4 regions of the Sphaerotilus microaerophilus genome follow, and region 2 is predicted to be linked to each of the others. Evidence: predicted binding sites of a transcription regulator. Region 2 holds the regulator's gene; each other region holds the start of a gene.
What was found. The regulator FNR, encoded in region 2, switches genes on or off when oxygen is low (the NO sensors DNR and NnrR bind a similar motif). The targets are predictions, from matches to a motif close to TTGATNNNNATCAA.

Region 1: NGK70_RS00495 (TraR/DksA family transcriptional regulator) is a predicted target of FNR. The motif match lies at 3,252-3,265, and genes of this name have one in related genera.
Region 3: NGK70_RS04085 (protocatechuate 4,5-dioxygenase subunit alpha) is a predicted target of FNR. The motif match lies at 2,694-2,707, and genes of this name have one in related genera.
Region 4: NGK70_RS21635 (oxygen-binding di-iron domain-containing protein) is a predicted target of FNR. The motif match lies at 1,675-1,688, and genes of this name have one in related genera.

Annotation. Positions count from the first base shown of each region.
Region 1 is NZ_AP025730.1:105,290-112,693, forward strand. It holds partial or broken gene NGK70_RS00480 (ABC transporter substrate-binding protein) at 79-1,137, opposite strand; gene NGK70_RS00485 (OmpA family protein) at 1,295-1,846, shown strand; gene NGK70_RS00490 (NAD(P)/FAD-dependent oxidoreductase) at 1,864-3,168, opposite strand; gene NGK70_RS00495 (TraR/DksA family transcriptional regulator) at 3,338-3,733, shown strand; gene NGK70_RS00500 (patatin-like phospholipase family protein) at 3,875-6,163, shown strand; gene yihA (ribosome biogenesis GTP-binding protein YihA/YsxC) at 6,178-6,912, opposite strand; gene NGK70_RS00510 (c-type cytochrome) at 6,992-7,404, shown strand, end outside.
Region 2 is NZ_AP025730.1:2,472,283-2,479,686, reverse strand. It holds gene NGK70_RS10745 (2-oxoglutarate dehydrogenase E1 component) at 1-692, opposite strand, end outside; gene NGK70_RS10740 (TIGR03790 family protein) at 957-2,150, opposite strand; gene NGK70_RS10735 (IclR family transcriptional regulator) at 2,184-2,954, shown strand; gene fnr (fumarate/nitrate reduction transcriptional regulator Fnr) at 3,080-3,820, opposite strand; gene hemN (oxygen-independent coproporphyrinogen III oxidase) at 4,043-5,428, shown strand; gene NGK70_RS10720 (urease accessory protein UreH domain-containing protein) at 5,438-6,160, shown strand; gene icd (NADP-dependent isocitrate dehydrogenase) at 6,241-7,404, shown strand, end outside.
Region 3 is NZ_AP025730.1:933,041-940,444, forward strand. It holds gene NGK70_RS04070 (cytochrome P450) at 1-522, opposite strand, end outside; gene NGK70_RS04075 (helix-turn-helix domain-containing protein) at 666-1,622, shown strand; gene NGK70_RS04080 (LysR family transcriptional regulator) at 1,641-2,615, opposite strand; gene NGK70_RS04085 (protocatechuate 4,5-dioxygenase subunit alpha) at 2,726-3,070, shown strand; gene NGK70_RS04090 (class III extradiol dioxygenase family protein) at 3,108-3,950, shown strand; gene NGK70_RS04095 (acyl carrier protein) at 4,047-4,283, opposite strand; gene NGK70_RS04100 (dihydrolipoamide acetyltransferase family protein) at 4,331-5,545, opposite strand; gene NGK70_RS04105 (alpha-ketoacid dehydrogenase subunit beta) at 5,548-6,567, opposite strand; gene pdhA (pyruvate dehydrogenase (acetyl-transferring) E1 component subunit alpha) at 6,567-7,404, opposite strand, start outside.
Region 4 is NZ_AP025730.1:5,046,542-5,053,945, reverse strand. It holds gene NGK70_RS21640 (FtsX-like permease family protein) at 1-599, opposite strand, end outside; gene NGK70_RS21635 (oxygen-binding di-iron domain-containing protein) at 822-1,583, opposite strand; gene NGK70_RS21630 (ABC transporter ATP-binding protein) at 1,712-2,491, opposite strand; gene miaA (tRNA (adenosine(37)-N6)-dimethylallyltransferase MiaA) at 2,581-3,600, opposite strand; gene NGK70_RS21620 (multidrug effflux MFS transporter) at 3,646-4,926, opposite strand; gene NGK70_RS21615 (DUF1841 family protein) at 5,059-5,499, opposite strand; gene NGK70_RS21610 (malonic semialdehyde reductase) at 5,583-6,176, shown strand; gene NGK70_RS21605 (sulfite exporter TauE/SafE family protein) at 6,210-6,983, shown strand; gene NGK70_RS21600 (AMP-binding protein) at 7,012-7,404, opposite strand, start outside.

The sequences.
Region 1 (7,404 bases), 2.4 Mb from region 2:
GCAACGGTGCCCTCAGGCTCGACTCCACCCCAACCCTCCCCTGCCAGGGGAGGGAGCCGGAGCGCTCTGGCGATCCGCTCACTTCGCCCCGGCGCGGAAGACCTCCGCGTCCCACTTCGTCAGCAGGCGCTTGCGCTCGGCGGCGGCGCCGTACTTGCCGAAGTCGTAGGCGATCAGCTTGATCTTCTTCACGTCCGGCGACTTCGGGTGGATCGCGCCGCCCTTGTTCGACGGCAGCTGGTAGCTCTCGCCCTTGAGCGCCGTGGCCTGGCCTTCGACCGACAGCGCGAAGTCGTAGAAGCGCTTGGCCGCGGCCAGGTTGCGCGCGCCGTCGACGATGGACATCTACCCGATCTCGTAGCCCGTGCCCTCGCAGGGCGCCACGTTCACCACCGGGAAGCCGCGCTGCGCGTTCATCACCCCGTCGTGCAGAAAGGTGATCGCGATGCCCGTCTCGCCCCGCGCCGCCGCCATGCCCGGCGCCGGGCCCTGCTTGGTGTACTGGTTGATGCTGGGGTGCAGCTTCTTCATGAACTCGAAGGCACGGTCCTCGCCCCAGAGCTGCACCCAGGTCGCCAGGCTCGTGTAGGCCGTGCCCGAGGAGTTCGGGTTGGCCATCTGGATCTCGCCTTTGTATTCGGGCTTGAGCAGGTCGGCCCAGCAGGCCGGCGGCTTCAGGCCCTTCTTGGCCAGCACCTCCTGGTTGTAGACCAGCCCGATCACGCCCAGGTAGATGCCCACCGTGCGCCCGCCGGCGCGCTTGTACTGCTCCACCGCCCAGGGCTGCAGCTGCGCCAGCATGGGGCTGTCGATCTTCATCGTCAGCTTTTCCTCGGCCGCCTGCAGGTGCGGGTCGCCGGTGCCGCCCCACCAGAGGTCGACCTTGGGGTTGTCGGCCTCGGCCTTGAGCTGGGCGTAGGCCTCGCCGGTGCCCTTGCGCGTGAAGGCGATCTGCACGCCCGTCTTGCGCTGGAAGTCCGCCGCGATCACCTGGCACCACTCCTGGTTGGCGGTGCACAGCATGTTGAGCTTTTCCTGCGCCAGCGCCGCGCCGGGCAGCACGGCGGCGAGCAGCAGCCCCAGCGCGCCTGGGCCGGCGCAAGCGGACAGGGTGGACAGGCGGGTGCAGGTGGACATGGCAACACCGGGTGGCAGTGAGACGAGCAATGTAACGCTCCACGCCGGCCCGCCAGTGGCCATGCCGCATCACTTTCCAGCGTGCAGTGCATCACATTTTTTCCACTTTGAGGGCCTAGACTGGCTGCCTTACCCCTTGGAGAGAGAGGACTCTGGAATGCACGCGAATCAAGCCCGGCCCAACACCCCCTCAACCCGCCGTGCGTGGCTGACCTGGCTCGGCGCGGGTGGCGTGGGCGCCCTGGTCCTGCCCGGCTGTGGCAGCAAGCGGCGTGCGGCCAACGCGGAACCAGTGCCAGAGCCGAAAAGCCAGAACGGCATCCGCATCAAGCAGATCAACAACGGCACGCAGATCACCGGCGACGAGAGCCTGCTGTTCGACACCGGCAAGGCCACCATCAAGCCCGGCGGCCTGCTGTTCCTGGACAAGCTGGCGCGGGCGCTGCGCGACAAGCCGCAGGCGAACGTGCTGGTCGAGGGGCACACCGACAACGTCGGCTCGGCGCAGCTCAATGACAGCCTGTCCGAGCGCCGTGCGCTGGCGGTGCGCCAGGCGCTGATCGACCGCAACATCGCCGCCAGCCGCATGTCCGCACGCGGGCTGGGCATGAGCAAGCCCATTGCCGACAACGGCACGCCGGAAGGCCGGGCCACCAACCGGCGCACCGAGATCTTCGTGATCGGCGAGTCGATCAGCAGCCTGGACTGAACCGCAACCGACAGCGGCTATTCGGCGAACAGCTTGAAAAGGCCGCGCAGCGAGAGCAGGTGGCCGGGGTTGCTGGTCTCGTCGAGCACGCCGCTCATGCGTCGCAGCAGGCGCGGGCTGCGCCGGGCGCGCCAGATCACCAGATCAGCCAGCCAGGGGTGGCGATTGACGCCGTTGGCGCGCTCGTAGAGCGCAAAGCGCGGCTGCAGGCGACGCACGCCGGCCCCGTAGTCGGCACAGACCGCGGCGTCGTTCGCGCCGGCCCGGCGGCCGCGCAGCAGGGCATCAGCCGCCAGCAGGCCGGTTTCCAGCGCCTTGCCGATGCCCTCGCCGGTGAAGTCGTAGGTCGAACCGATGGCCTCGCCGGTGGCCAGCAGGCCGGGTCGCCCGGTTTCGGCACCGCCCAGCGTGCAGCGCAGCGGTGCGCCCTTGAGTTCGCCGACGAACTCGCCGCCGTCCATCAAGGCTTTCGCAGGGGCGTAGACACGGGTGAAGGCGTCGAAGACCTCGCGCAGGTTGGCGTCCGCCGCGACGCTGCGGCCGTCGCCCCGGGTGTCGAAGAAGGCGCCCACGCCGATGTTGAACGTGGCGTCACCTACCGGGAAGATCCAGCCGTAGCCCGGGCGCAGGTCGCGGTGCCAGACCACGTCCATCGTGCGCTGGTTCGCCACCACGGCCGGGTTGCGCACGTAGCCACGCAGAGCGATGCCGCTGGGCGTGCGCCGGGTGCACAGCCCGGCCGCGAGCATCGGCGGCATCGCCGCGCCGGTGGCCAGCACCACCCAGTCGGCACGCAGCTCGTGCAGCGCGCCGGCATGGCGCAGGCGCGCACCGACCACCCGGGCGCCGCCCCCGTGGGTCGCAGGCGCCTCGTCCTCGATCAGGCCCTCGAACTTCACCGGCGTCAGGCAGTGCGCGCCGCGGGCGATGGCGTGGCGCTGCAGCAGCCAGTCGAGCTGCCGGCGCGGCAGCACCGCCAGGCGGCCGGGCACGTCCACCTGCCCGCCGCTGGGGCCGACGCAGCGCACGTGGCTGACGTGGCAGGCCTGCGCCATCACCTGGTCGAGCAGGCCCAGGCGGGCCAGGGCGTGGTGGGCGTCCGGGATCAGGCCATCGCCACAGACCTTCTCGCGCGGGAAGTCCTGCTGGTCGATCAGCCACACGTCCACGCCGGCCTCGGCCAGCACCGTGGCACAGGCGCTGCCGGCCGGGCCGGAGCCGACCACCAGCACCTCACAACGCGCAGGCAGGGCCACCGGGGTCGCCGGGGCGGTCGGGTCGGCCAGCGGTGCTGTGGTCGAGGGGGGCGGAGTGGCACTCATGGGATGGGCAGGGGCACCGCAAAAAAGGCGCCGCAGGGTGCGGCTCGGAGCATTCTAGGGAGCACACTGCCAGCGACCGGGCGTTGACACCTGTCAATCCAGGGGGAGTCCGACGGTGTCACGATGCGGTCAAGCAAGTCCCCCGTCCCAACCGCCACAGGAGATCCGGATGAATGCGCCCCTGGACACCACCCAGCGCGACGCACTGCGCAGCGAGTTGCTGAAGCGCCGTGAAGCCCTGCTGGGCACGCTCGCCCTGCATCAGGACGGCGCCTCGCGCGTGCAGCACGCCCGCGACCTGTTGCTGCAGGACGGCGACGACGGCCCGCAGCGCGACGCCGATCGCGAGGTGGACCTGGCCTTCACCGACCACGAGCGCCACGAGCTGGCCGAGATCGGCGCGGCCCTCAAGCGCCTGGACGACGACGATTACGGCATGTGTGCGGACTGCGGCAGCGAAATTCCGCTGGCGCGGCTGAAGGTGCAGCCCCAGGCGCTGCGCTGCGTGGCCTGCGAGAGCAGCCAGGAGAGCCGCCGCGGGGGCGTGCCGCATGCGCTGATGTGAGCGCCCAACGGCGCGGCCACGCCGCGCTGGCCTGACGTACGCGCACCCCGACAATCGGCCCTCATGAGAGGGCCGTTGTGTTTCTGGGTGTCCTGCGTGGCGATGCTGGTCGCGGCGACGGCACCATTGTCATCCCCGGCGATGCCGGTTTCCAGCAACGTCGCGACGGAAGTCGCCCTGGCGACCGCCGGGGGGCCCCTGCCTGCTGCCCGGCGCCCGCGCATCGGCCTGGTGCTGTCGGGCGGCGGTGCGCGCGGGCTGGCGCACGTGGGCGTGCTGAAGGTGCTGGAGCGCGAGCGCATCCCGGTGGACGTGATTGCCGGCACGTCGATGGGCGCCATCATCGGCGGCCTCTATGCCAGCGGGATGAGCGCTGCCGACCTGGAGCGCGAGCTGCTCGGGCTGGACTGGGACGCACTGTTCGCCAGCCGCATCCGCCGCGAGAGCCTGAGCCAGCGCCGCAAGGAGGAGGATTTCGAGATCGCCCCCGCGGTGGAAGTGGGCCTGCGCCGCGAGACCGGCGAGCCGATGCTGCCGCTGGGCTCGGTGTCCAGCCGCGGGCTGGAGCTGCTGCTACGCCGCTACACGCTGCCGGTGCGGCGCACGCCGGACTTCGACGCGCTGCCGATCCCCTTCCGCGCCGTGGCCACCAACATGGAAACGGGCCAGGCGGTGGTCTTCCGCGACGGCGACCTGGCGCAGGCGCTGCGCGCCAGCATGTCGGTGCCGGGCGTCTTCCCGCCCAGCGAGGTGAACGGGCACATCCTGGGCGACGGTGGGTTGGTGGACAACCTGCCGGTGGACGTGGCGCGCGCGATGGGCGCGGACGTGGTGATCGCCGTCAACATCGGCACCCCGCTGGCGGCGCGCGACACGCTGGGCACGGTGGTCGGGCTCACCGCCCAGATGATCAACATCCTGACCGAGCAGAACGTGCAGCGCTCGCTGGCCAGCCTGCGCCCCGAACACGACCTGCTGATCGCGCCCGACCTGGGGCGGCTCAGCTCGGGCGACTTCGGCCGGGCCGGCGAGCTGATCGGCCTGGGCGAGCGCCACGCCGCCAGCCTGAGTCGCGCGCTGCAACGCCTGGCGCTGGACGAGCCGGCCTGGGCCACGCACACGGCCCGGCTGGCCGCCGCGCGCCGCGACCCGATGCCACCGCGGTCGATCACCTCGCTGCGCTTCGAGGGCAGCGAGATCAGCCAGCCGGAGCACTTCGCCGGCATCCTGATCAGCCAGCCGGGCCGGCCCTTCGAGATCGGTGCCGCGGAGCGCGACAGCCGCGCCCTGGCCTCCACCGGCGACTACCTGCACGCCGACTACCGCGTCGAGGACCTGCCGGCCGGCACCGGGCTGGTGTTCGCGCTGCGGGAAAAGCCCTGGGGGCCGCACTACTTCGGCCTGGGGCTGGACCTGCAGAGCGACTTTGCCGGCCGGGGCGAGTTCAACATCAAGCTGGCGCACAACCGCCACTGGCTCAACGACAGCGGCGGCGAGTGGCGCAACCGGTTGCAGATCGGCTCGGTGCCGCGTTGGTTCAGCGAGTGGTACCAACCGCTGGGCCCGCAGCGCTCGCTGCGCTCGGACTGGTTCTTCGCGCTCTCCGGGGACCTGGAGCGCCGCCGCATGACGGCCTACGCCCGCCCGGAGCCCGGCGAGAGCGCGCGCGACCTGCCGATGACCGGCCGCTACGTGCGCGGCAAGGCGGCCCTGGCGGCCGAATTCGGCCAGCCCTGGGGCCGCTGGGGCGCCTGGCGCATCGGGGCGGTGTACGAGGCGCTGCGCGTCGATCCGGAGATCATCGCGGGGCTGGGCGGCAGCGAGGACCCGGGCGACGCCCTGCTGACGATGCACAGCCGCGAGCGTGGCCTGCGCGCCGGGCTGGTGGTGGACCAGCTCGACCACGCCAGCTTTCCGCGCCGGGGCTGGCGCCTGCGGCTGCAGGGACTGGTGGGCCAGCGCCGCGTCGAGACCGAGCGCGCGGCCGGTTCGGCGCAGGGCTTCCACCGCATCGAGGCCGATGCGCACCTCGTCACCAGCCAGGATCGCCACACGCTGGACGCCAGCCTGCGCCTGCGCCAGGCCTTCCAGCAATCGACCCAGGGGCCGGCCCAGTACAGCCTGGGCGGCTTCCACAACCTCTCTGGCTACAAGACGGACCAGCTCTCGGGCAACCAGGTGCTGCTCGGCCGGCTGATGTACACGCTGCGGCTGAACCAGCAGCCGGTGCTGACGCGCGGCTTCTTCGCCGGGGCGACGCTGGAGGCCGGCAACGCCTGGGACGACCCCGGCCGCGTGCACGGCAGCGACCTGCGCTGGGGCGGCAGCCTGTTCCTCGGTGCGGACACCGGCGTCGGGCCGCTGTACTTCGGCATCACCTGGGCGCCGCTGGGCAGCGCCGGCCTGTACCTGCTGCTCGGCCGGCCCTGAGTGCCGGCGCGAAATCAGCCGGCCGGCTGCTCGGGTGTACCCGCTTTGGCTGCTTCAGCCGGGGCAGGGGGTGCGACGCACCAGCCGCGCAGCACCTCGGCGACGTCCTCGACGCCCTGGCGCTTGAGGGCCGAGAACAGGGCAATGCCGACGTCGGAGTGGTCGGTGGCGATCTCCGCCAGCACCTCCTGGGCGCCGCGCAGCGAGGCGGCCGCTTCCTTGCGGTTGAGCTTGTCGGCCTTGGTCAGCACCACCAGCAGGCGCACCTCGCCGTTGCCCACACGGGGCGCGACCCATTCGAGCAGCTGGCGGTCCAGCGCGGTGAAGCCGTGGCGCGAGTCGATCATCTGCACCACGCCGCTCAGGTTGCGGCGCAGCGCCAGGTAATCGGCCATGACCTTCTGCCAGCGCAGCTTGGCGGCGCGCTCCACCGCGGCGTAGCCGTAGCCGGGCAGGTCGGCCCAGATCGCGTCGGGGGCGTCCTTCGGGCCAACCTCGAAGAGGTTGATGTGCTGGGTGCGCCCCGGTGTCTTGGAGGCGAACGCCAGCTGCCGCTGCTGTGCCAGGGTGTTGATCGCGGTGGACTTGCCGGCATTGGAGCGGCCGACGAAGGCGATCTCCGGCAGGTCGTTGCCCGGTAGCTGGTCGAGCTGGCTCGCGGTGGTCAGGAAACGGGCCGTGTGGGCCCAGGCGAGGGCCGTGCGCGTCGCTTGCGCGCCACCTTGCGGCGCCGTTGCATGAGATGTCATGGCCGGCATTGTAAAATCCACAAGTTAAGCGCCTTCCAAGCCTCAAGCCTCCTTTGCGCGTGTGCCGCGCCGTTCCACCATGAAATTCGCCCCGTCGCTCCTTGCCCTGCTTGCAGCCGCCGCCCTGGCGTCCTCCGTGGCCGCGGCCGAGACCAAGCCCGCCGCGAAGGCCGACATCGCCAAGGGCCAGGCCATCGGCACCCAGGTCTGTGCCGCCTGCCACACCTCGGACGGCACCCGTGGTGCGCCGGCCAACCCGATCCTGCAGGGCCAGCACGCCGACTACCTCGCCAAGCAGCTGGGCGAGTTCAAGTCTGGCAAGCGTGACAACCCGATCATGAAGGGCATGGCCACGCCGCTGAGCGACGAGGACATGAAGAACGTCGCCGCCTTCTTCGCCAGCAAGGCCGCGCCGGCCGGCGCCGCCAAGACCAAGGACCTGGTGCTGCTGGGCGAGAAGATCTATCGCGGTGGCATCGCCGATCGCTCCAT
Region 2 (7,404 bases):
CGCTTCTGGCCGACGTACTTGGTATGCAGGAAGCGTTCCAGGCCCTCGGCAGCCGTCAGGCGGTCGAGGATGTGCTTCTTCTGTTCGGCGTTGAAGCTCGGCTTGGAGCGGATGCTTTCGAGTTTCTGCTGCCACCAGCGCTTTTGCGTCTGGTCGGTGATGTGCATGAACTCGGCGCCGATCGTGCTGCAGTAGGTCTCCCGCAGCGCCTGCACGATCTCGCGCAGGGTCATGTTCTCGGCCTTGGTGAAGTAGGTGTTCGCCGCCGAGAAGGTGATGTCCATGTCCGACTCGGACAGGTCGTAGAACGCCGGTTCGAGTTCGGGGATCTTGGGACGTTCGGTGCGCTTGAGCGGATCGAGGTCGGCCCAGCGCTGACCGACGTTGCGGTAGGCCGCGATCAGGGACTGAACGTGGACCTGCTTGCGTGCGACCGCCAGATCGGCCGAACTGGCCTTGTTGGCAAAGGCGTTGGCCTTGGCACGCTGCGCAAAGGACTCGATGACCGGCGCGTGCGCGACGTCGCGGGAATCGCTCCCATCGACGGCGGGAACGTTCTGCAGCGCATCGAAGTAGTCGCGCCAGTTGTCGGGCACGGAGCCCGGGTTGTCGAGGTACGCCTCGTACATCTCTTCGACATAAGGCGCATTGCCGCCGAAGAGGTGCGAGTTCGACCTGTGTTGCTGCATCATCTTTCGCTCACCTTGCGTCCCGGTATCCAGGACTCCGATGGGTTGAACAACCTTCCGCGACACGGCTGGACCGGCTAGCGGATTGCGACCCGGCTTGACTGTTGCCAGAGAAGGGGACGGGAAGGACCTACAGAATCAAGACCATGAATTTAGCATTGCCAGGCTTTCACAGGCCTGTCACCGGTCTTTGGCGCGCCGCAAAGGCGACCTGGGAGAAACCCGCAGCAGCGCCAGCCTCGGCGGCGGAAATCCCGCCAAGGAGCCTCAGCGCTGGGCAAACGGGGCGGCCAGCGGCTCGCCGATGAAGACCCCCTGCTGCGGCCACTTCACGCTCTTCCAGTAGGCCTCCAGCACCGTGCTGCCCTGCAGGTAGTGCAGCAGCGCGAGCTGGGGGTGGGGAAACTTCTGCGTGTGGTTGCAGGGCTCGCTGACGCTGCCATAGCTGGCGGTGGCGCCTGCATCGATCCAGGCCAGCGCGCTGGTCTGGCCGCTGCCTCCGCCCAGTTGCCCACCAAAGGAGGTCAGGTGGTCGGCCATGGCGCCCGGCGCCCAGTTCAGGCGATCCAGGCCCGCGAGCGTGGGCAGGCCGGTCTGCACCAGCAACAGGCGGTCCTCGCCCGCCGGCAGGTCCCCTTGCTGTACATGGGTGGCCACTGCGACACCGCGCAGCAGGCTTGGCGGCGGGTACTGGGGCAGCCGGACGCTGCGCGCCGCGTCGCGCGTGACCATGTAATACGCATGCACAGGCGGCGAGCCGCGCAGGCCTAGGCTGCCGTCGGCCGCCATGCCACGCTCGATCAGCGCGTGGGCCGCGTCCACGCTGCCGGCGGCCAGCAACATCGACGGACGCAGGCCCAGGTCCCGCCAGGGCGCACCGCTGGGTGAGTTGAAGTAGCGCGATCCCGTGGCCTTGGCACAGGTGTTCGAGCACAGCCCGGGCTCCAACCCCAGCGACACCGCGGCGGTGATGGACTGGCACTCCACCGCGTAGGGCTGCGCCCACACCAGCGCCAGGCCCTGGACGTCGTCGCCGAAGTGCGCCTCGATGGCCGCGCGCAACTGCGCGCCATCCCCTGCAGACAGGCTCGCCTGGCGCGGCAGCTTCACGCGCAGCACATGCCCGGGCGGGATCTGGCGCCGCTGGACGTAGCGCTCACCCACCTCGACCGAATACGGATCGTCCTGGTTGATCACCACGCCCAAGGTCTTCGAGGTGATGCGCCCGATCGCCCGGGGCACCCTCGTCCACCGCAACACCAGGGGTGCTGCCGAGGCCGCTGCAGCGGAGGCCGCAGGTGCCCGCTCCGTGGCGGGCGGCTCGGTGGCCTCGCCCGCATGAGCGGCCTGCCAGGCCGGCAGCAGCCCACTCGCCAGCGCAGCCAGAGCCGCCAGAGCCACCCGCCCCACCGGCCGGCACAGATATCCACACAGCCAGCTCGACCATCTTCTTTTCGCCATGCGAAAATCCATCATCGACTCAACATCCCCGACATGACGAAAAAGGAAGGCAGCACCCCGACCATCCAGGTCCTGGAGCGCATGTTCACCCTGCTGGATGTGCTGGCGGCACACCAGGACCCGGTGTCCCTGAAGCAGATCAGCGAGCATACCGGCCTGCACCCCTCGACTGCGCACCGGATCCTGAATGACTTGGCGGTGGGCCGCTTCGTGGATCGCCCCGAGGCGGGCAGCTACCGGCTGGGCATGCGCCTGCTGGAGCTGGGCAACCTGGTGAAGGCGCGGCTGGATGTGCGTGACGCCGCGCTCGGGCCGATGCGCGAGCTGCACAAGCTCACCCACCAGCCGGTGAACCTGTCGGTACGGCAGGGCGACGAGATCGTCTACATCGAGCGCACCTACTCCGAGCGCTCAGGCATGCAGGTCGTGCGCGCCGTGGGTGGCCGCGCACCACTGCACCTGACGTCGGTGGGCAAGCTCTTCCTGGCGCACGACGACCCGCAGCGCGTGCGCGCCTACGCCACCCGCACCGGCCTGGCCGGGCACACCCGCAACAGCATCACCGACCCGGCCTTGCTGGATCGCGAACTGGCCCGGGTGCGCCAGACCGACATCGCACGCGACAACGAGGAATTGGAACTCGGCGTGCGCTGCATGGCCGCCGCCATCTACGACGACCAGTCGCGCCTCATCGCCGGCCTGTCCATCTCCGCTCCCGCGGATCGCCTCGAAGAAGGCTGGATGGACCGCCTGCGCGAAACCGCCCGGCAGATCTCCGCCTCACTCGGCTACCGGGCGGAGTAACCCACCCGCTCGGTCAACACCCGTCTTTTCTTTTGCAAGCAGCGACCGCGGATCCGGTTCCGCCGGTCCGGTGGTTGCGCCCCCTTGAGGGGGAGCGGCGTGAGCCGCTGCGGGGGTGGGTCAACTCAAGCGCTGGTGCCGTTCACCACGCGCTGCAGCGCAGACTGCTCGATGATGCGGATGTCGCGCTGCTTCACCTCCAGGATGCCTTCCTCCTGGAATTTCGAGAAGGTTCGGCTGACCGTCTCCAGCTTCAGGCCGAGGTAGCTGCCGATCTCCTCGCGGGTCATGCGCAGCACCAGCGCCGAGGCGGAGAAGCCGCGCGCCTGCAGGCGCTGCGTCAGGTTCAGCAGGAAGGCCGCCAGGCGCTCCTCCGCGCGCATGCTGCCCAGCAGCAGCATCACGCCGTGGTCGCGCACGATCTCGCGGCTCATGATCTTGTGGAACTGGTGCTGCAGCAGCGTGAACTCGCGCGAGAGCGACTCCAGCTGGCCGTAGGGGATCATGCAGACCTGCGAGTCCTCCAGCGCCACGGCGTCACAGGAATGCCGGTCGGTGCTGATGCCATCCAGGCCGATCAACTCACCCGCCATCTGGAAGCCAGTGACCTGCTCGCGGCCGTCGGAGGCCGACACCACGGTCTTGAAGAAGCCGGTGCGCACCGCATAGAGCGCGGCAAAGGGGTCGCCGGCATGGAAGATACTTTCGCCCCGCTTCACGCTGCGCCGCGTGCTGACCATGTCATCGAGCGACAACATCTCGTCGTCTGTCAGCCCCACAGGCAGACACAGTTCGCGGAGGTTGCAGGCGGAACAGGCAACCTTCAGGGCTTCGAGCCGTGACGGCGGTGCGGTTTCTTGCGTCATGTCAGAGATTATCGCACCGAGGCTCGTGCGTAACGCACGCAGCGGACCCCGCGAGGCGGGACCGAGACAGATCAAATCGGGGTCTACCCCGACCCGTCGGCACGATGGTAGATTGAGTTATGTCAATATGGACGCCAGCCATCGGGGCACAGTGCACGAATGGAAGAAATGACCACGGTTGATATGGTGGAGGGCCAGAGTGCGCTCTCACGCCAAGAGGGCATGCCCGTACTCAGCGAAGACCTGCTGCGCCGCATGGACGTGCCCGGGCCGCGCTACACCTCCTACCCCACGGCGGACCGCTTCGTCGAGGCCTTCGGGCCCGACCAGTACGTGCAGGCGCTGACGCAGCGCGCCACCGGCGGCGTGGCTGGCGCGGGCGGCCCGCTGTCGCTCTACCTCCACATCCCCTTTTGCGAGTCGGTCTGCTACTACTGCGCCTGCAACAAGATCGTCACCCGTGACCACGGCCGCGCCGAGGCCTACCTGGCGGCGCTGACGCACGAGCTTGATCTGGTCACCAACGTGATCGGCCGCGAGCAGCCGGTGTCGCAATTGCACTTCGGCGGCGGCACGCCGACCTTCCTCAGCGACGCGGAGCTCTCCGGCCTGATGGCCACCCTGCGCAGCCGGGTGCAGTTGCTGCCCAAGGGCGAGTACTCGATCGAGATCGACCCGCGCACCGTCACGCACGACCGGCTGGCCCACCTCGCCGAACTGGGGTTCAACCGGTTGTCCTTCGGCGTACAGGACTTCGATGCTGACGTTCAGAAGGCCGTGCACCGCATCCAGCCGGCCGAGCAGGTGCATGCGCTGATGGCCTCGGCACGCTCACTGGGCTTCGACTCGATCAACGTCGACCTCATCTACGGCCTGCCAAAACAGACCCCCGAGAGCTTCCAGCGCACGGTGAGCGAAGTGGCTCGGCTGCGCCCGGACCGCATCGCCTTGTACGGCTACGCCCACCTGCCAGCACGCTTCAAGCCGCAGCGGCGCATCCCGATCGAGATCCTGCCCACCGGCGGCGACCGCATCGGCATGCTGTCGCAGGCCATCGCCGGCTTCATCGCCCACGGCTACCAGTACATCGGGATGGACCACTTCGCACTGCCGGAGGATCCGCTCGCGCAGGCCAAGCGCCAGGGCCGCCTGCACCGCAACTTCCAGGGCTACAGCACGCAGCCGGACTGCGATCTGGTGGCGCTGGGCGTGTCGGCGATCAGCCGGGTCGGCCCGACCTACAGCCAGAACGCCAAGACCCTGGACGACTACTACGACGCGCTGCGCCGTGGCGGCCTGCCGGTGGTGCGCGGCCTCGCGCTCAGCCGCGATGACCTGGTGCGCCGCGCGGTGATCATGTCCATCATGTGCCACGGCCGCCTGAGCTACGAGTCGGTGGCGCTGGCGCACCTGATCGACGTGCGCAGCTACTTCGCCGCCGAGATCGAGTCGCTGCAGGAGCACGCCGACGCCGGCCTGCTGAAGCTCGACCAGGACGGCTTCGAGCTGACCTCGCTGGGCTGGTACTTCGTGCGCTACATCGCGATGGTGTTCGACAAGTACGTGCGCGTGGACCGCGCCCGCGAGCGCTTCTCCCGCGTGATCTGAGTTGACCCGATGAGTGCTGCCCTGGTGGTCACGGCCGCCCTGATGGGGGTGGCCGGGGTGCCGCACTGTGCCGGCATGTGCGGCGCCGGCTGTGCCGCTGCCGCCCGGCTGTGCCACCCCGCCAGGCCATCGCGCGCCGTGGCGGGGCTGCTGGTCGGCCGGCTGGTCGCCTACATGGTGGCCGGGATGCTCGCTGCCACGGTGGTGACCGGGCTGCAGACGCTGTCGGAGGGCACCGGTTGGCTGCGCCCCGTCTGGGTCGGCCTGCAGGCCTTCCTGCTGCTGCTGGGGCTGTGGTTGATGCTGCGCGGTCGCCTGCCGCCGAGCATCGAGGCCTGGGCCGAGCAGGTCGGGCGCGGGCGGCGGCCGCAGGACAGCGACCTGCCCCGCAAGGTGCACCTGCCCGGCGAGCTGAAGGCCACGGCGATCGGCCTGCTCTGGCCCGTGCTGCCCTGCGGCCTGCTGCATGCCGCGCTGCTGGTGGCCGCGGTGGCCTCCGGGCCGCTCGACGGCGCACTGGTGATGCTGGCCTTCGGTGCCACGAGCACGCTGGGCCTGCTGCTCGGCCCGGCGATCTGGCTGCGCTGGCTGCCCGCCGCCCTGCGCCGGCACGCCACCGACGCGCAGGGCAACCGCCTGGCCGTGCGACTCGCCGGCGCGATGATCAGCGGCTTTGCCGGCTGGGGACTGGCGCACGCGGTGATCGAGCCGATCGCCGCGTGGTGTGCCTGACCCCTCCCCTAGAATCTTTGGCGCTCGCCCGAGCGATCCCGCTCCACAGAACCCAAGATCAAGTACCCAGGACCCGGCCCATGTATCAACACATCCAGGTGCCCGCGGACGGCCAGAAGATCACCGTCAACGCGGATGGCTCGCTCAACGTGCCGAACCACCCCATCATCCCCTTCATCGAAGGAGACGGCACCGGCGTGGACATCACCCCGGTGATGATCAAGGTGGTCGACGCCGCGGTGGCCAAGACCTACGGCGGCGAGCGCCAGATCCGCTGGATGGAGATCTACGCCGGCGAGAAGGCCACCCGCGTGTACGGGCCGGACGTCTGGCTGCCTGACGAGACCGTGCAGGCGATCCGCGAGTACGTCGTCTCCATCAAGGGCCCGCTGACCACGCCGGTGGGCGGCGGCATCCGCTCGCTGAACGTGGCCCTGCGCCAGGAGCTCGACCTCTACGTCTGCCTGCGCCCGGTGCGCTACTTCAAGGGCGTGCCCTCGCCACTGAAGGAGCCGGAGAAGACCGACATGGTCGTCTTCCGCGAGAACTCGGAAGACATCTACGCCGGCATCGAGTGGGAGGCCGGCGGCGAGCAGGTCCAGAAGGTGATCCGCTTCCTGACCGAGGAGATGGGCATCCGCAAGATCCGCTTCCCGGAAACCTCGGCGCTGGGCGTCAAGCCAGTGTCGCGCGAAGGCACCGAGCGCCTGATGCGCAAGGCCATCCAGTACGCCATCGACAACGACCGGCCCAGCGTGACCATCGTCCACAAGGGCAACATCATGAAGTTCACCGAGGGTGGCTTCCGTGACTGGGCCTACGCGCTGGCGCAGCGCGAATTCGCGGCTGAGCCGATCGACGGCGGCCCGTGGTGCCGGGTCATCAACCCGAAGACCGGGCGCGAGATCGTCATCAAGGACTCGATCACCGACGCCTTCCTGCAGCAGGTGCTGATGCGCCCGGCCGAATACTCGGTCATCGCGACGCTGAACCTCAACGGCGACTACATCTCCGACGCGGTGGCCGCCCAGGTCGGCGGCATCGGCATTGCGCCGGGGGCGAACCTGTCCGACTCGGTGGCCTGCTTCGAGGCCACCCACGGCACCGCGCCGCGCTACGCTGGCAAGAACTACGTCAACCCCGGCTCCGAGATCCTGTCGGCCGAGATGATGCTGCGCCACATGGGCTGGACCGAGGCGGCCGACCTGATCATCCGCGCGATGGAGGCCGCCGTCGAAAGCAAG
Region 3 (7,404 bases), 1.5 Mb from region 2:
GCGGGTGCGCGAGTCGCTCTGCACCATCAGCACGGCGTTGTCACGCACGATCTGCTCGTCGACGAAGGCCTCGTCACCCATCGGCAGGCCGAGCGCGGCCATCAGCACCTTGACGGTGAATTGCGAGGACACGTCCTTGAAGTCGAACTCCTTGACGCCCTGCAGTTGGGAGAACACTGCCTTGGCGACATCGCGGATCGGCTCTTCCAGCGCCATCAGGTTGCGCTTCATGAAGGCGTGCTGGATCAGGCCGCGCAGGCGGTCATGCTTCGGGGGGTCCGAGCTGCCCAGCGTCGCACCGGCGCGCCCGGGCAGCTCGGTCATCAGGTTGCCGGAGGCCGACGAGTAGGTGGGCCAGTCCTGGCCTGCGCTGACGATGTCGGCATAGCGCGAGAGGATCCACATCTGGGCTTCCTCGCTCCAGAAGCAGGGCATTTCGTCACGCAGGCGCTTGTAGTACGGGAAGGGGTCGGCGTCGATGGCCGGCGAGTAGGGGTCGAAATGGAAGCTGCCGAGGCTCATGGCCTGTCTCCTGCGCTCGGGTGGGTCGGATCGCGTGGGGTCGATCACGCGGTGGGATGGGGTCAATTCTTGCGGAAAGTCAAGCTGCGGTGCAGTGGACGGAAGGCCCCTGTGACTTGCACTTTTGACGTAGAGTTACTGACATGCCGACGCTCCCAGACCCCGGCGCACGCCCCCGCCGCACCCCCGACCGCCTGCCCGCCTTCACCCTCTACGGCGAGGTACCCAGCGGGCCCGGTGCCCTGGTGCTGCACATCGAATCCATCGACTCGCGCAGCCGCCTGTACGACTGGGAGATCGACGCCCATGTGCATCAGGGTTTGCACCAAGTGCTCTGGCTGCGCACCGGCCGCGTGGCGGCGATGTTGGACGAAACCCGCATCTCGGCGCAGGGGCCCTGTGCCCTGGTGATCCCGCCGGGGGTGGCGCATGCCTTCAGCTTCTCGCCGGGCAGCGAGGGCCATGTCTTCACCGTCAATGCCACCCGGCTGGCCGAGGGCGAGGCCCCCGGGCAGGGCGGCGTCGGCGAGGCGCTGCAGACCCTGTTCGCCCGGCCGCGCAGCCTCGGCCCGGCGCCCGACGGGGCGGAGGTGGGGCGGCTGCAGGCGCTGTTCGAGGCCCTGCTGGCCGAACACCTGGCGTCCGACGCCGGCAGCCCCGTGCCGCTGTGGCTGGCGCGTGCGGTGGTCTGGCGCCTCGCCCAGCTGGCGCTTCGGGAGGATCGCGACAGCGCCAAGGGGGCCCAGGGCGGCCGGCGCGCCGCCTCGGCCGACCGGCAATCGCTCTACACCCGCTGGGTGGTGCTGATGGAGTCGCACTACCTGGAGCACTGGCCGGTGTCGCGCTATGCCGAGCGGCTGGGCCTGTCCACCGAGCGGCTCAACCGCATGGTGCGCGCCGAAACCGGGCAGAACGCCCAGGCGCTGCTGCACGCCCGGCTGGCGCGCGAGGCCTGCCGCCGCCTGGTGCACGTGGCGGTGCCCGTGTCGCGGCTGGGCTTCGAGCTGGGGTTCGAGGACCCGGCCTACTTCTGTCGCTTCTTCAAGCGCCTGACCGGCCTGAGCCCGCGCGCCTATCGGGCCGCGCAGGGCGTGGGCTGACGCCCTTGTCCGCTCGGCTCAGGGCAGCGGCGGCTGCGACCGGGATGCCGCGCCAGCCAGCCCCGCCTCAGCCACCACGGCTTCCAGCTGCTCGCGCAGCCAGCGCTGGGCCGGGTCGGCCTGGTGGCGTTGGTGCCAGACCAGGTACATCGGCATGGTCGGCGTGGGCAGGGGCACCTCGGCCCAGGCCAGGCCCTGCAGTGCGCCGCGTGCCAGCAGGGAGGGCGCGGTGGCCAGCCAGGGCCCGCCGCGCAGCATGGCGCCCAGCCCGGCCATGCCCGGCACGGTGGCGACGATGCGGCGCTGCACGCCCTGCGCAGCCAGCCAGAGGTCGATGTCTAGGCTGCGCCGCGGCTCGTAGAGCACGGTGACGTGCTCGGCCGCGAGGTACTCCGCCGCATCGTCGGGCGCACTGCGCACGCTGGCGTCGTAGAACACGCGGTAGCGGTCCTCGAACAGGCGCTTCTGCAGGATGTCGCTGCCCTCCGGCGGGCGCGGCGTGATGACGAGCTGGCAGGTGCGGTCGCGCAGCATGGCCGGTTCCGGCGCGCCGGACGGGATCACCCGCAGCGTCACGCCGGGCGCCACCTGGCGCAGGCGGCGCAGCAGCGCGGGCAGCAGCAGGTCGCGCTGCAGGTCGTTGGCGGCGATGGTGACCACCTCGCTCAGCCGCGCCGGCTCGAAGCCCGCCGCCAGGCTGAAATCGCGCAGCTCGTCGAGCAGGCCCCGGGCGCGCTGCGCCAGCCGCTCGGCCTGCGCGGTGGGGACGATGCCGCGGCCGGACTTGACGAACAGCGGGTCGCCGACGATGCCGCGCAGCTTGTCCAGCAGGTGGCTGACCGCCGACTGCGTCACGCCCAGGCGCTGCGCGGCGCGGGTGATCGAGCCCTCCTCGTGCACCGCCAGCAGCAGCTGCAGCAGGTGGCCGTCCAGGTCCAGGTGGGCGGGCCGCGGGGCGGTGCCGGCATCGGCTGATCGATCGAAACGGCTCATGGATCACATCGATTGAAAGGGGTTTTTCTCAATGATGATGCGCCCAATACTGGAGGCCTTGCCCAAGCGTTTTCGCGCTTGATCTGCGACAAGAGTTAGAGGAGACCCGCGTGAGCACCAAGCCCCAGATTCCCGGCACCGTGATCTTCGACGGCGAGCAGGCCATGAAAGGCTATGCGCTGAACAAGATGTGCTTTTCCTTCAACGAAAAGGCCAACCGCGATGCCTTCCTCGCCGACGAGGAAGGCTACATGGCCCAGTACGGCCTGAACGAGCAGCAGGCCGCCGCCATCCGCGCCAAGAACGTGCTGCAGCTCATTGCCGCGGGGGGCAACGCCTACTACCTGGCCAAGTTCGCCGGCATTTTCGGGCTGGACATGCAGGACATCGGTGCCCAGCAGACCGGCATGACCAAGGATGAGTTCAAGGCCAAGCTCGTGGCCGCCCGGGGCTGAGCCCCTCCCCCCAAACTCAGAACCCGGAGAGATTCACATGGCAAAGATCATCGGTGCCGTCACCACTTCGCACGTGCCCGCCATCGGCGGTGCCATCGCCAAGGGCAAGCAGCAGGATCCGTACTGGAAGCCCTTCTTCGACGGCTTCAACCCCATCCGCCAATGGCTCGGGGACCACAAGCCCGACGTCGTCGTCGTCATTTACAACGACCACGGCCTGAACTTCTTCCTCGACAAGATGCCGACCTTCTCCGTCGGTGCCGCGCCCACCTACGTCAACGCCGACGAAGGCTGGGGCATCCCGAGCCTGCCGCCCTTCACCGGCAACCAGCCGCTGTCCTGGCACCTCATCGAGTCGCTGGTGGAGGAGGAGTTCGACCTCACCACCTGCCAGGAGATGCTGGTCGACCACGCCTTCACCCTGCCGATGGCGCTGCTCTGGCCGGACCAGAAGTGGCCTGTCACCGTGGTGCCCGTGTGCATCAACACCGTGCAGGCCCCCGTGCCCAGCGCCAAGCGCTGCTGGAAGCTGGGCGAAGCCATCGGCCGCGCCGTGGCCAGCTGGGCCGGTGATGAAAAGGTGCTGATCCTCGGCACCGGCGGCCTGAGCCACCAGCTCGACGGCGAGCGCGCCGGCTTCATCAACAAGGACTTCGACCTGAAGTTCATGGACAGCCTGGTCGGCGACGACCCGCAGTGGGCCACCCAGTTCAGCGGCCACGAGCTGGTCGAAAAGACCGGCACCCAGGGCATCGAGCTGCTGATGTGGCTGGCCACCCGCGCCACGCTGGGCGCCAAGGTCAAGGACGTGTTCCGCAACTACCACATCCCCATCTCCAACACCGCCTCCGGACTGATGCTGATGGAGCCGGCGGTCTGAGCGGCTGTCGAGAGTCCCGTCCCTTGCTTTTTGGGGCCCGCTTTGGCGGGCCCTTTTTCGTTCCCGGTCGGCGGGCTGCGTGGCGCTGGCCGTCGCTCAGCCGGCGAGGTAGCCCACCAGCCCCTTCAGCGTGAACAGCTTCGGCACGTCCGCATCCGGGATGTTGCGGCCGCTGCGCTGGCTCAGGCCGATGACGAGGTTCATGAAGTCCATCGAGTCGAGGTCGAGCGCCTCGCGCAGGTCTTCATGCTCTGCGACGCTGGCGAGATCGGCCTCGGGGGCGATGCCGGCCAGCACATCGGCGACCAGCGAGCGGACTTCGGAGGGGGTCATGGCGGCACTCCGCGGGGTTCGGTGGGGATCGTGAAAGTCGATGGGGATCAGAGGCGGTCCGGGGCCTGCAGGGCGCGGTCAATGGCAGCGAGCAGCTGGCCGCCGAGGTGGCCGTCGCTGGCGCGGTGGTCGGCGGCCAGGGTGAGCTGCACCAGCGGGCGCGGCAGGACCTGGCCGGCCACCACCCAGGGCCGCTCGACCACGCGGCCGAAGCCGACGATGGCCACCTGCGGCGGGTAAATCACACCCCAGACGCTCTCCGCGCCGCGCTCGCCCAGGCTGGTGACGGTGCAGGTGGGGTCGGTCAGTTCGGAACTGCGCAGACCGCCGCTGCGGGCGCGCTGCACCAGGTCACGCAGGGCGTCCATCAGCTCGGGCAGGCTCAGGCGGTCGGCATGGTGGATGGCCGGCGCGACCAGCCCGCCGCCGCGCAGCGAGATGGCCCAGCCGAGGTGCACGCCCGCGCCGGGGCGGAAGGCGTCCTGGTCGTAGAAGCCGTTGAGCTGCGGCAGCTCGGCCAGGGCCAGCGCGCAGGCCTTGAGCAGCAGCACCGCCGGTAGCAGGCGCTCGGCCGGCAGCCGCTCGGCGTTGTAGGCCGTGAGCCAGGCGCTGGCGGCCGCGAAGTCCACCGTGCTGCCCAGGTAGTAGTGCGGGATCTCGCGCTTGGAGCGGCCCATCGCCGCGGCGATGGCGCGGCGCATCTGTGCGGGGTCGAAGTCGCCGCGGGCCGGACGGGGTGCAGGCGCTGGTGGCGGCAAGGCCGACCGGGCCGCCGCAGCCGCTTCGACATCGGCCAGCGTCACGGCCCCATCGGCGCCGCTGCCGGCCAGGCCCTCGGCGGCGAGGCCCAGCTCGGCCGCGCGGCGCCGGGCTGCCGGGCTGACCTTGGCGCGGGTGGTGGGGGGCACCGGGGCGTCGCGCGCCGTGGTGACGGGGGCCGCCGCAGGCACGGGCGCGCTCGCAGCAGCCGGTTGCGTCGCCGAGCCGGGCGCGGGGGGCGCTGCAGCGGCGTTGTCGAGTTGGGGCTCACCCTCGCGCCGCACCTGCGCCAGCACGGCGCCCACCGGCAGGGCCTGGCCGATCGGGGCGAGGTGGTCGATCACGCCGTCGAGGAAGCACTCCACGTCGATCGCGCCCTTGTGCGTCTCCACCACCGCGACGATGTCACCGGACTTGACCCGGTCGCCGGGCCGCACCTGCCACTCGACCACGGTGCCGGTCTCCATGTCGGCCCCCAGCGCGGGCATCAGAAAGTCGGCCACGGTCAGGCTCCCGCCCCGGGGGCGGCCGGGCGGACCAGGGCGCGGGCTGCTGCGACGATGCCGTCGGTGCTCGGCAGCGCGGCCTCTTCCAGGTGGGCGGCGTAGGGCACCGGCACCTCGCGGCTACAGACGCGGCGGATCGGTGCGTCCAATTCGTAGAGTGCGTCCTCGGCCAGCCGGGCGGCGATCTCGGCGGAGATCGAGCCGCTCTTCCAACCCTCGTCGACGATCACCACCCGCCGGGTGCGGGTGACCGACTCGATGACGGTGGTCATGTCCAGCGGGCGCAGCACGCGCAGGTCGATCACCTCGGCGTCGATGCCGTCGACGGCGAGCCGCTCGGCCGCGGCCAGGCACTTCGGCAGGCTGTTGCCGTAGGTGACCAGGCTGACGTCGCGCCCGGGGCGGCGGACCTTGGCGCGCGCGATGTCCACCGCCGTGACGGCGGCATCGAGCTCGCCCTCGGCGTTGTAGAGCACCACGTGCTCGAAGATCAGCACCGGGTTGGGGTCGGCCAGCGCGGCGGCGAGCATGTGGCGCGCGTCCTCCACCGTGGCGGGCACCAGCACCTTGAGGCCGGGGATGTGGGCGTACCAGCCCTCCAGGCTGTGCGAATGCTGCGCGGCCAGTTGCCGCCCGCCACCGGTGGCCATGCGGATCACCAGCGGCACGGCGAACTGCCCGCCGGTCATGTGCGCCAGCGTGGCGGCGTTGTTCATGATCTGGTCCAGCGCGAGCAGGCTGAAGTTGCAGGTCATGATCTCGACGATCGGCCGCAGCCCCGCCACCGCGGCACCGATGCCCAGGCCGGTGAAGCCGTTCTCTGCCAAGGGTGTGTCGATGATGCGCTCGGGGCCGAACTCCTCCAGCAGGCCCTTGGTGACGGCGTAGCAGCCGCCGTAGCGGCCCACGTCCTCGCCCATCACGAAGCAGCGGGGGTCGCGCATCAGCGCGTCGCGGATGGCCTGCCGGCAGGCCTCGCGGTAGGTCAGGCGCAGGGCTGTGGTGGCGGCGGCAGTCATCACGGCACCTCCCTGACGTCGTCCTGCACCACGGCATCCATCAGCACGAAGCGCTCCAGATCCTCCACCGGCTCCAGCGTGCCGGCTTCCGCGAAGGCCACCGCGGCGTCGATCTCGCGGGCCACCTCCTGGTCGATGGCAGTGACTTCGGCATCGCTGAGCTGGTGGTTGGCGAGCATCCAGCTGCGCAGGCGTTCCAGGGGGTCGCGGTGCCGCCAGTTGTCGATCTCGTCACGGCTGCGGTAGGCCTGGGTGTCGAACATCGAGTGGGCGCGGAAGCGGTAGGTGCGCACTTCCAGGAAGAAGGGGCCCACGCCTGCGCGGATGCGGGCGACGGCGCGGCGCGCGGCGGCCTCGACCTGCACCGGGTCCATGCCGTCCACCCGCTCGGCGGGCATGCGGTAGGCGGCGGCCTTGCGCCAGAGGTCGGTTTCGGCATCCGAGTTCGCCAGCGGCACACCCATCGCGTAGAGGTTGTTCTCGCAGACGAAGAGCAGGGGCAGGCGCCACAGCTCGGCGAGGTTCATGGTCTCGTGGAAGGCGCCTTCGCCCACCGCGCCTTCGCCGAAGAAGCAGGCCGTGACCGCGCCCGGGCGCAGCCGCTGGTCGGCCAGCGCGATGCCGGCGGCCAGCGGCAGCCCGCCGCCGACGATGGCGTTGCCGCCGTAGAAGCGCCGGCTGCGGTCGAACAGGTGCATCGAGCCGCCGCGCCCGCGGCAGCAGCCCTCGACCTTGCCGAGCATCTCGGCCATCAGCGGCGCCATCGGGACGCCGCGCGCCAGCGCCTGGCCGTGCTCGCGGTAGGTGGCGACCACCGCGTCGCGGGGCTCCAGCGCC
Region 4 (7,404 bases), 2.6 Mb from region 2:
TCGGCCGCGACGCTGCCGGCCACGCGCAGCGAGAGCATGCGCTCACCGGACTGCAGCTGCACCGCCTCGGGCAGGCCGCCCGAGCTGCCAGAGCCTCCCAATAGGCGCTGCGCGGCGGGGTTGAGGAAGACGCGGTCGGGGTCGAGCAGGGCGAGGCGGTCGGCGCCTTCGCGCGGGCGCGGCAGCAGGTCCGGGGCCAGGGCGGGGGCGCGCAGTGCGTCGATGCCCAGCACCCGCACCGCCTGCTTGGCGCCGCGGGTCAGGCCGGCGCGGGGGGCGGTGGGTGCGCTGCCGCTGCCGGAGGCGGCATCGGCGCGGCGGGGGGCGAGGGTCTGGGTGTCGATCTCCAGCACCGGGCTGGCCAGCGCCACCTGCGGATGCAGCGCGGCGCGCGGGTAGGCGGCCTCGTCGAGCCGGGTGCCCTCGGCCGGGCGCAGCACCGCGTCGGGCTGGCCGTTGACGGCGCGCACCGCCTGGCCGAACTCGGCCAGCGCCGAGGCGTTGATCAGGTGCACCGCAAAGGCCAGCGCCACGCCCAGCGCGATGGCCAGCACCGCCAGCAGGGTCTGCCCCGGGTGGTGGCGCCACTGCGCGAGCATCAGGGTCACCAGCAGGCGCGGCTGGCGCCCGGGGGCGGCGCGGGCGACCGTGGGCAGCGTGGGGGCGGTGGGGTCGATGCTGTCGTCCGTGCGCCCGGGCCGCGGGGCGACGATGTTCTCGGCGGGGGGCTTGGGCGGTGGGGGCATGGCAGCGGCGCGGGGCCCTGCAGTGTCGCTCAGGTCGGCGACGGGCGCCCGTCGCCGGGGCCGTGGACTGCCTGTTCAGGCGGGGAGGGCGTAGTGCTCCGGCGTCATCAGGTCGATGCCGCACTCCAGCGTCTGCACCCAGGCGATGAACTCCTGCACCGCCGGCCCGACCAGCGGGGCGCCGTGCTGCGGCGCGATCATCGCGATCGGCAGGCCGGCGACCATCTGCGCCCACAGCCGCAGGATCTTGTTGCTGGACATGTAGCGCCGGTGAAAGGGCGCCATGTAGGGGATGGCCTCACGCAGCGAGCGGATCGGCCGGCGCGGGTCCAGCCCCAGCGACACGCCCAGGTCGCCGGAGAACAGGATGCGGCTGGACGGGTCCCAGAACTGGAAGTTGCCCTCGGCGTGCAGAAAGTGCGCCGGCAGCGCGACGATGTCCCCCAGGCCGACGCGGATGTGCATGCCCGCATCGGGGATGCCGAGGATGCGGCCCTCGGTCTTGCCGGGCTTGCAGAAGTGCGGGACGAAGCGCTCCCAGACCGTGGAGATGTAGACCTGCGCGGGCGTGCCGGTCATCCAGCGGTCCAGCGAAGCAATGATGTCCGGGTCGGCGTGCGAGGCCAGGATGGCCGACAGCCGCGTGGGCGGGAAGTGCTCCACCATGCCCAGGTAGAGCGGGTGGTAGGCGAGGTTGCCGCCGGGGTCGATGATCGCGCCGGTGTCGCCGTTGACCAGCAGGAACTGATTGCTCTGCACCGCCTCGCCATGCTCGTTGTGCAGGTCGCAGAACATCAGGCGCAGGCACTCGCCCTGGCGGAACAGCTCGATCGGCATGGCGGATTCCGGACGGCGCCCCGCAGCGCGAGGATCCCGGGAAGGCGGTGGGAAAAGCTGCGAACTGTGACCGATTGCACACGATGCGCACTTGACCGGAGTCAATTCGGGCGCGTCGGTCCCGGGCCTCAGTTGTCAGCAGTTGTATCGCGTGGCGGCGGTGGCGACAGCGGCGTGGCTGCTGTGGGCGGCGTGGGCGGTGTGGCGCCGCCGTGGCCCTGGGCGAGGTGGCGCAGCAGGTCGCCGGGGGCCAGGTTCTCGATGCCTTCGGGCGTGAGCCAGAGGCTGCGGTCGGCGCGCTCGGTGGCGGCCGGCGCGTGGCTGACGATCAGGCAGGCGGCGTTCTGGGCGCGCGCCTGCGTGACCAGCAGGTCGAGGATGCGCGCGGCGGTGGCCGGGTCGAGGTTGCCGGTGGGCTCGTCGGCCAGGATCAGCGCCGGGCGGTGCACCAGCGCGCGGGCGATCGCCACACGCTGTAGCTGGCCGCCGGAGAGCTGGCGCGGCTGGCGTGCGCCGAAGCCGGGCAGGCCGACGGCTTCGAGCATCGCGCGCACGCGGTGCTCCACCTCGTCGCGCTCGCGCAGGCCCTGCAGCAGCAGCGGCAGGGCGACGTTGTCGGCCACGCTCAGGTGCGGCAGCACATGGAAGGCCTGGAAGACGAAGCCCAGCTTGGTGCGCCGCAGCAGCGAGGCGGCGTGCTCGCTCAGGCCACCCACGTCGTGGCCGGCGATGCGCACCGTGCCGACGTCGGCCTGGTCCAGCCCGGCGATGCAGTTGAGCAGGGTCGACTTGCCCACGCCGGATTCGCCCAGCAGGGCCACCACCTCGCCGCGGCCCACGCTGAGGTAGACCTCCTGGAACACCGGGGTGTTGCCGTAGTGCTTGGCCAGGCCGTGCACCTCCAGCAGCGCGGGCGCGGTGCCGGGCGCTGTGCCGGGCGGCAGGGGCGATGCGGCGGAGGGGGGCAGGGCGGCGGAGGGGGCGGTGGAGGCTGGGGTCATGGCGCCGGTGCGCCACCCGTACCGGAAGCGGCGGGGCCGAAGCGCGCCAGCAGTGTAGCCAGCGCGTCGGGCGCGTCGCAGGTCAGGACTTCACGCTGCGGCAGGCTGCGCAGCCAGGTGAGCTGGCGCTTGGCGAGCTGGCGCGTGGCGGCGATGCCGCGCTCGGCCAGCGTCGCCATCGGCGCCGCGCCGTCGAGCCCGCTGTCCATGAGTTCCCAGGCCTGGCGGTAGCCGACGCAGCGCATCGAGGGCAGATCCAGGTGCAGGTCGCCGCGCTGGCGCAGGCGCTGCACCTCGTCCATCAGCCCCTCGGCCAGCATCTGCTCGAAGCGCCGGGCGATGCGCGCGTGCAGCCAGGCGCGGTCGGTGGGCTCCAGCGCGACCAGCCGGCAGGGCAGGCCGGCGATGGCCAGCGGCGCGCGGTCGGCATGGGCGTCGCGGTCGAAGCGGCCGCTGTGGAAGCTCGACAGCGGCTGGCCGCTGACCTGCCAGACCTCCAGCGCGCGCTGGATGCGCTGGGCGTCGCGCGGTGCCAGCCGGGCGGCGGTGACAGGGTCCACCTGCGCCAGCTCGGCGTGCAGCGCCGGCCAGCCGAGCTCCCGGGCGCGCGCGTCGATGGCGGCGCGCACCGCGGCATCGGCGGAGGGCAGGGCGTCCATGCCACCGAACAGCGCCTTGAAATAGAGCATCGTGCCACCCACCAGCAGCGGCAGCGCGCCGCGCGCACGGATCTCGCCGACCCGCCGGGTCGCGTCGGTGACGAACTCGGCCGCGGAGTAGGCCTGCGTCGGCTCGATCAGGTCGATCAGGTGGTGCGGGAACTCGGCCAGCTCAGTGGCGCTGGGCTTGGCGGTGCCGATGTCCATGCCGCGGTAGACCAGCGCGGAGTCGACGCTGACGATCTCCACCGGCACGCCGGCCGAGCGCCAGGCGCGGCCCAGCGCCAGGGCTGCGGCGGTCTTGCCGCTGGCGGTGGGGCCGGCGATGGCCAGCACGGGGAGGCAACGGGGATCCATGTGGTCGATTAGAGCAGCGCCGCCGCCGCCTGCCTCCGTGGGGGATCAGCCCCGGCTGGCCGCGGCGCCCGCCGGCAGGGCGCTGCCAGGCGCGCCGTGGCGGCGCACCAGCGTCCAGCCGACCACGGCGGTCAGCGTGGCCCAGAAGGCGATGCCCAGCGCCATCGGGCGGGCTGTGCCGTCCATTGCCCAGCCCAGCCAGCGGCCGATGCCGAAGGCCACGGTGGCGAGCAGGCAGCCGGCCAGCGCGGCGGCGGTGCCGGCCTGGTCGCGGAAGGGGCCTACCGCGCCGGCCTGGCCGCAGGACTGGTGCATGCCGTGGCCGAAGGCGATCGCCATCTGCGGCAGGGCAATGGCCCAGATCGCCTGCACTCCCGCCAGCGAGAGTGCGCCCATCGACAGGCCGCCCGCCAGGGTGAAATAGCTGGCGCGGCCGATGGTGCCGGTCATGCCCAGGCGCACCAGCCAGCTGCGGCAGACGAAGGTGCCGATCAGGTAGGAGATCGAGCTGGAGCCCAGCACCAGGCCGTACAGCGTGGGCGAGAGGCCGAGCGTGTCGATGTAGACGAAGGACGAGCCGGCCAGGAAGATGAACAGCGCGCCGTAGGTGCAGGCCGTCAGGCTGGACCAGGCCAGGAAGGTGGGGTGCACGAGGATGCGCCGCCAGTTGGCCGCCAACGTGGGCGGGTGCAGGGCGCGCAGGTTGCGCTGTGGCACCGTCTCGGGCAGCTTCAGCCAGACGAACACGGCGATCGCCAGCGTGCTCAGGCCGATGAAGGCAAAGGTCCCACGCCAGCCGAACTGCTGCGCCACAAAGCCGCCGATCACCGGGCTGCTGATCGCGATCAGCCCCAGGCCGGACAGTGCCAGCGACATCACGTGCGCGCCCTCATGCGGTTCGTACAGGTCACGCACCGTCGCGCGCGCCACCACCACCGCGGCGGCCAGACCCAGGCCCTGCACGATGCGCGCGGCCACCAGCGCGTGCATGTCGAGCGCCAGCATGGCCCCCAGGCTGGCCAGGATGTACAGCAGCAGCCCGGCCTGCAGGACCGGGCGGCGGCCCCAGCGGTCGGCCAGCGGGCCCCAGACCAGCTGGGCCGCACCGAAGGCCAGCAACAGGGCCGACATGGTGAGCTGTGCCAGGTGCATCGGCGCGCCCAGGTCGCGGGTCAGGGCCGGGAAGGCCGGCAGGTACAGGTCGGTGGTCAGCGGCTGCAGGCCCAGCAGCAGCCCCAGCGCGGTGGCGGCGACGGCGGCGCTGGGCCGTGCCGCCTGCTGCGCGGCGGATGTCGGCGGGGAGGATTCGGAAGGCGGGGCAGACATCGGCAAAGACTAGCAGGCGCTTGCGGCGCGGCGCGGCGGCCTGTCCGCAGCGCGCCCGTTGCAATCGAGGGGCATTCAGGTGGGCGGAGGCGGCGCAGGGGTGGGACAGGGGTGGGGCAGGGCCGCGCCGGTTCAGCGGGTGGCGCGGCTGCGCACCCGCTCCAGGTAGGCGTGCGGATCGGGCGGCTGGCCGCTGCGCTGGGAGGCCCAGATCATTTCGCCCAGGCAGTCCATCACCTCGTGGTGGGCGGCGTGCAGGTCGCTGCGCTTCGCGGCCAGCAACTCGACGGCCTGGCGGATGCCGCGCGGCTGGTCGATCGAGCACTGCTCGCTGATCGACAGGTGCATCGACAGGTGCAGGAAGGGGTTCGTCCGGCCCTTCTGCCCGTCTTCGACCGTGTAAACCGCCGTCAGCGCGGCCTCCAGGTCCGACAGCTCGGCGTGGTACTCCGGGTGACGGGCGATCCACTCGGCGGCGAGCGTGTCCATCGGCGAGAGCGGCTCGCCGGCGCACTGCTTGCGCCAGGCCTCGCAGAAGAAAGTCCGAACGTCGTGCTGGCTGGGGGTGAACATCGCACAATTCTGCCCGTCCGGCCTTCTCCCTGTCCCTCCATCCCCCGTCCTTCACCTCATCAAGCACCACGAGACCCTGCACGATGCGCCACGCCCTCGACACCGCCGCCCTGGCCCAGCTCTTCACCGAAGCCCGCACCCACAACGCCTGGCGCGACGAGGCGGTGGCGCCCGAGACCCTGCGCCAGCTCTACGACCTGGCCAAGTGGGGCCCGACGGCGATGAACATCAGCCCGCTGCGGGTGCGCTTCGTGCAGTCGGCCGAGGCACGTGCGCGTCTGCTGCCGCTGATGGCCGAGGGCAACCGCGCCAAGACCGGTGCTGCGCCGGTGGTGGCCATCCTGGGCCGCGATGTCGATTTCCACACCCGCATGCCGACGCTGGCGCCGCACATGGCCGCGGTGGGCGAGCGCCTGGCCGGCCAGCCGACCGCGCGCGAGGCGATGTCCACGCTGAACGGCGGGCTGCAGATCGGCTACTTCATCCTCGCCGCACGCTCGCTCGGGCTGGACTGCGGCCCGATGGGTGGCTTCGACGCCGCCGCGGTGGACGCGGAGTTCTGGGCCGGTACGGCCGTCAAGAGCCTGGTGGTCTGCAACCTCGGCTATGGCGACCCCGCCGGCCTGCGCCCCCGGGCGGCGCGGCTGGACTTCGACGACGCCTGCGCGATCGTCTGACGTGGCCCGCCCGAATCATCCCGGGGCCGTCGCGTGACCGCCGACTGGCTGGCGGGTGCCTTCATCACGGAGTGGCATTTTTACGCGCTGGCACTGCCTGCAGCGCTGCTGATCGGGCTGTCCAAGTCCGGCTTCGCCTCGGGCATCGGCTCGCTGGCCACACCGATGCTGGCGATGGTGGTCACGGTGCCGCAGGCGGCGGCGGTCATGCTGCCGATCCTCTGCGCGGCCGACGTGATCGGCCTGTGGACGCTGCGCCGCAGCCCGGACTGGCGCGTGCTGCGTCAGCTGCTGCCCGGCGGGCTGCTGGGCATCGCGCTGGGCTGGGCGAGCTTCGGGCTGTTGAAGTCGTCGACCGTGGCCGGCATCGTCGGTGCGGTGACGCTGGGCTTCCTGGCGCTGCAGTTCCTGCGGCCTGCGCGCTCGGATGCGCCGCCACCGGGGCCGTTCAAGTGCGCGGCGCTGGCCTGGTTCTCCGGCTACACCAGCTTCGTCGCCCACGCGGGCGGCCCGCCGATCGCGATGGCGCTGCTGCCGCGCCGCATGGAGCCGCTGGCCTTTGCCGGCACCACCGCAGTGTTCTTCGCGACGATCAACTTCTCCAAGTGGCTGCCCTACGGCCTGCTGGGGCTGATCGACCTGCGCAACCTCGCCACCTCGGTGCTGCTGCTGCCCTGCGCCTGGGCCGGCGTGCGCCTGGGCGTGTGGGCCACGAAGCGCATCTCGCCGACCTGGTTCTACCGGCTGGTCTGGGGCGGCATGGCGCTCAGCGGCATCAAGCTGCTGGCCGACGGGCTGCGCGGCTGAGGTCGGATCGGCGGGCGCTCACCCCCGCTCACCCCACCAGCCAGATCACCTTGCGCCCCGAGGCCACCCAGGTCTCGTAGTGGCGGGCGTAGACGTCCTCGATGCGGTTGCGCTTGACCTTGAAGGTGGGCGTGATGAGGTCGTTGTCCACCGTCCAGGCGCTGGTGACCGCCACCAGGCAGGCCAACTGCTCGTGCGGGTCAAGGCGGGCGTTGATGGCGTCGAGGTGGCGGATCAGCGAAGCCTCCAGCTCGGCCTGCACGGCGTCCTTGGGCAGGCTGGCCACGGTCTCGGCGTTGAGCATCGCGATGCCCAGCGGCTGGCCGAGGTTGGCGCCGGTGACCACGCAGGCCTCCAGCGCCTCGTGCATCACGAGGCGGTCCTCGATCGGCGCGGGCGCCACGTACTTGCCCTTGCTGGT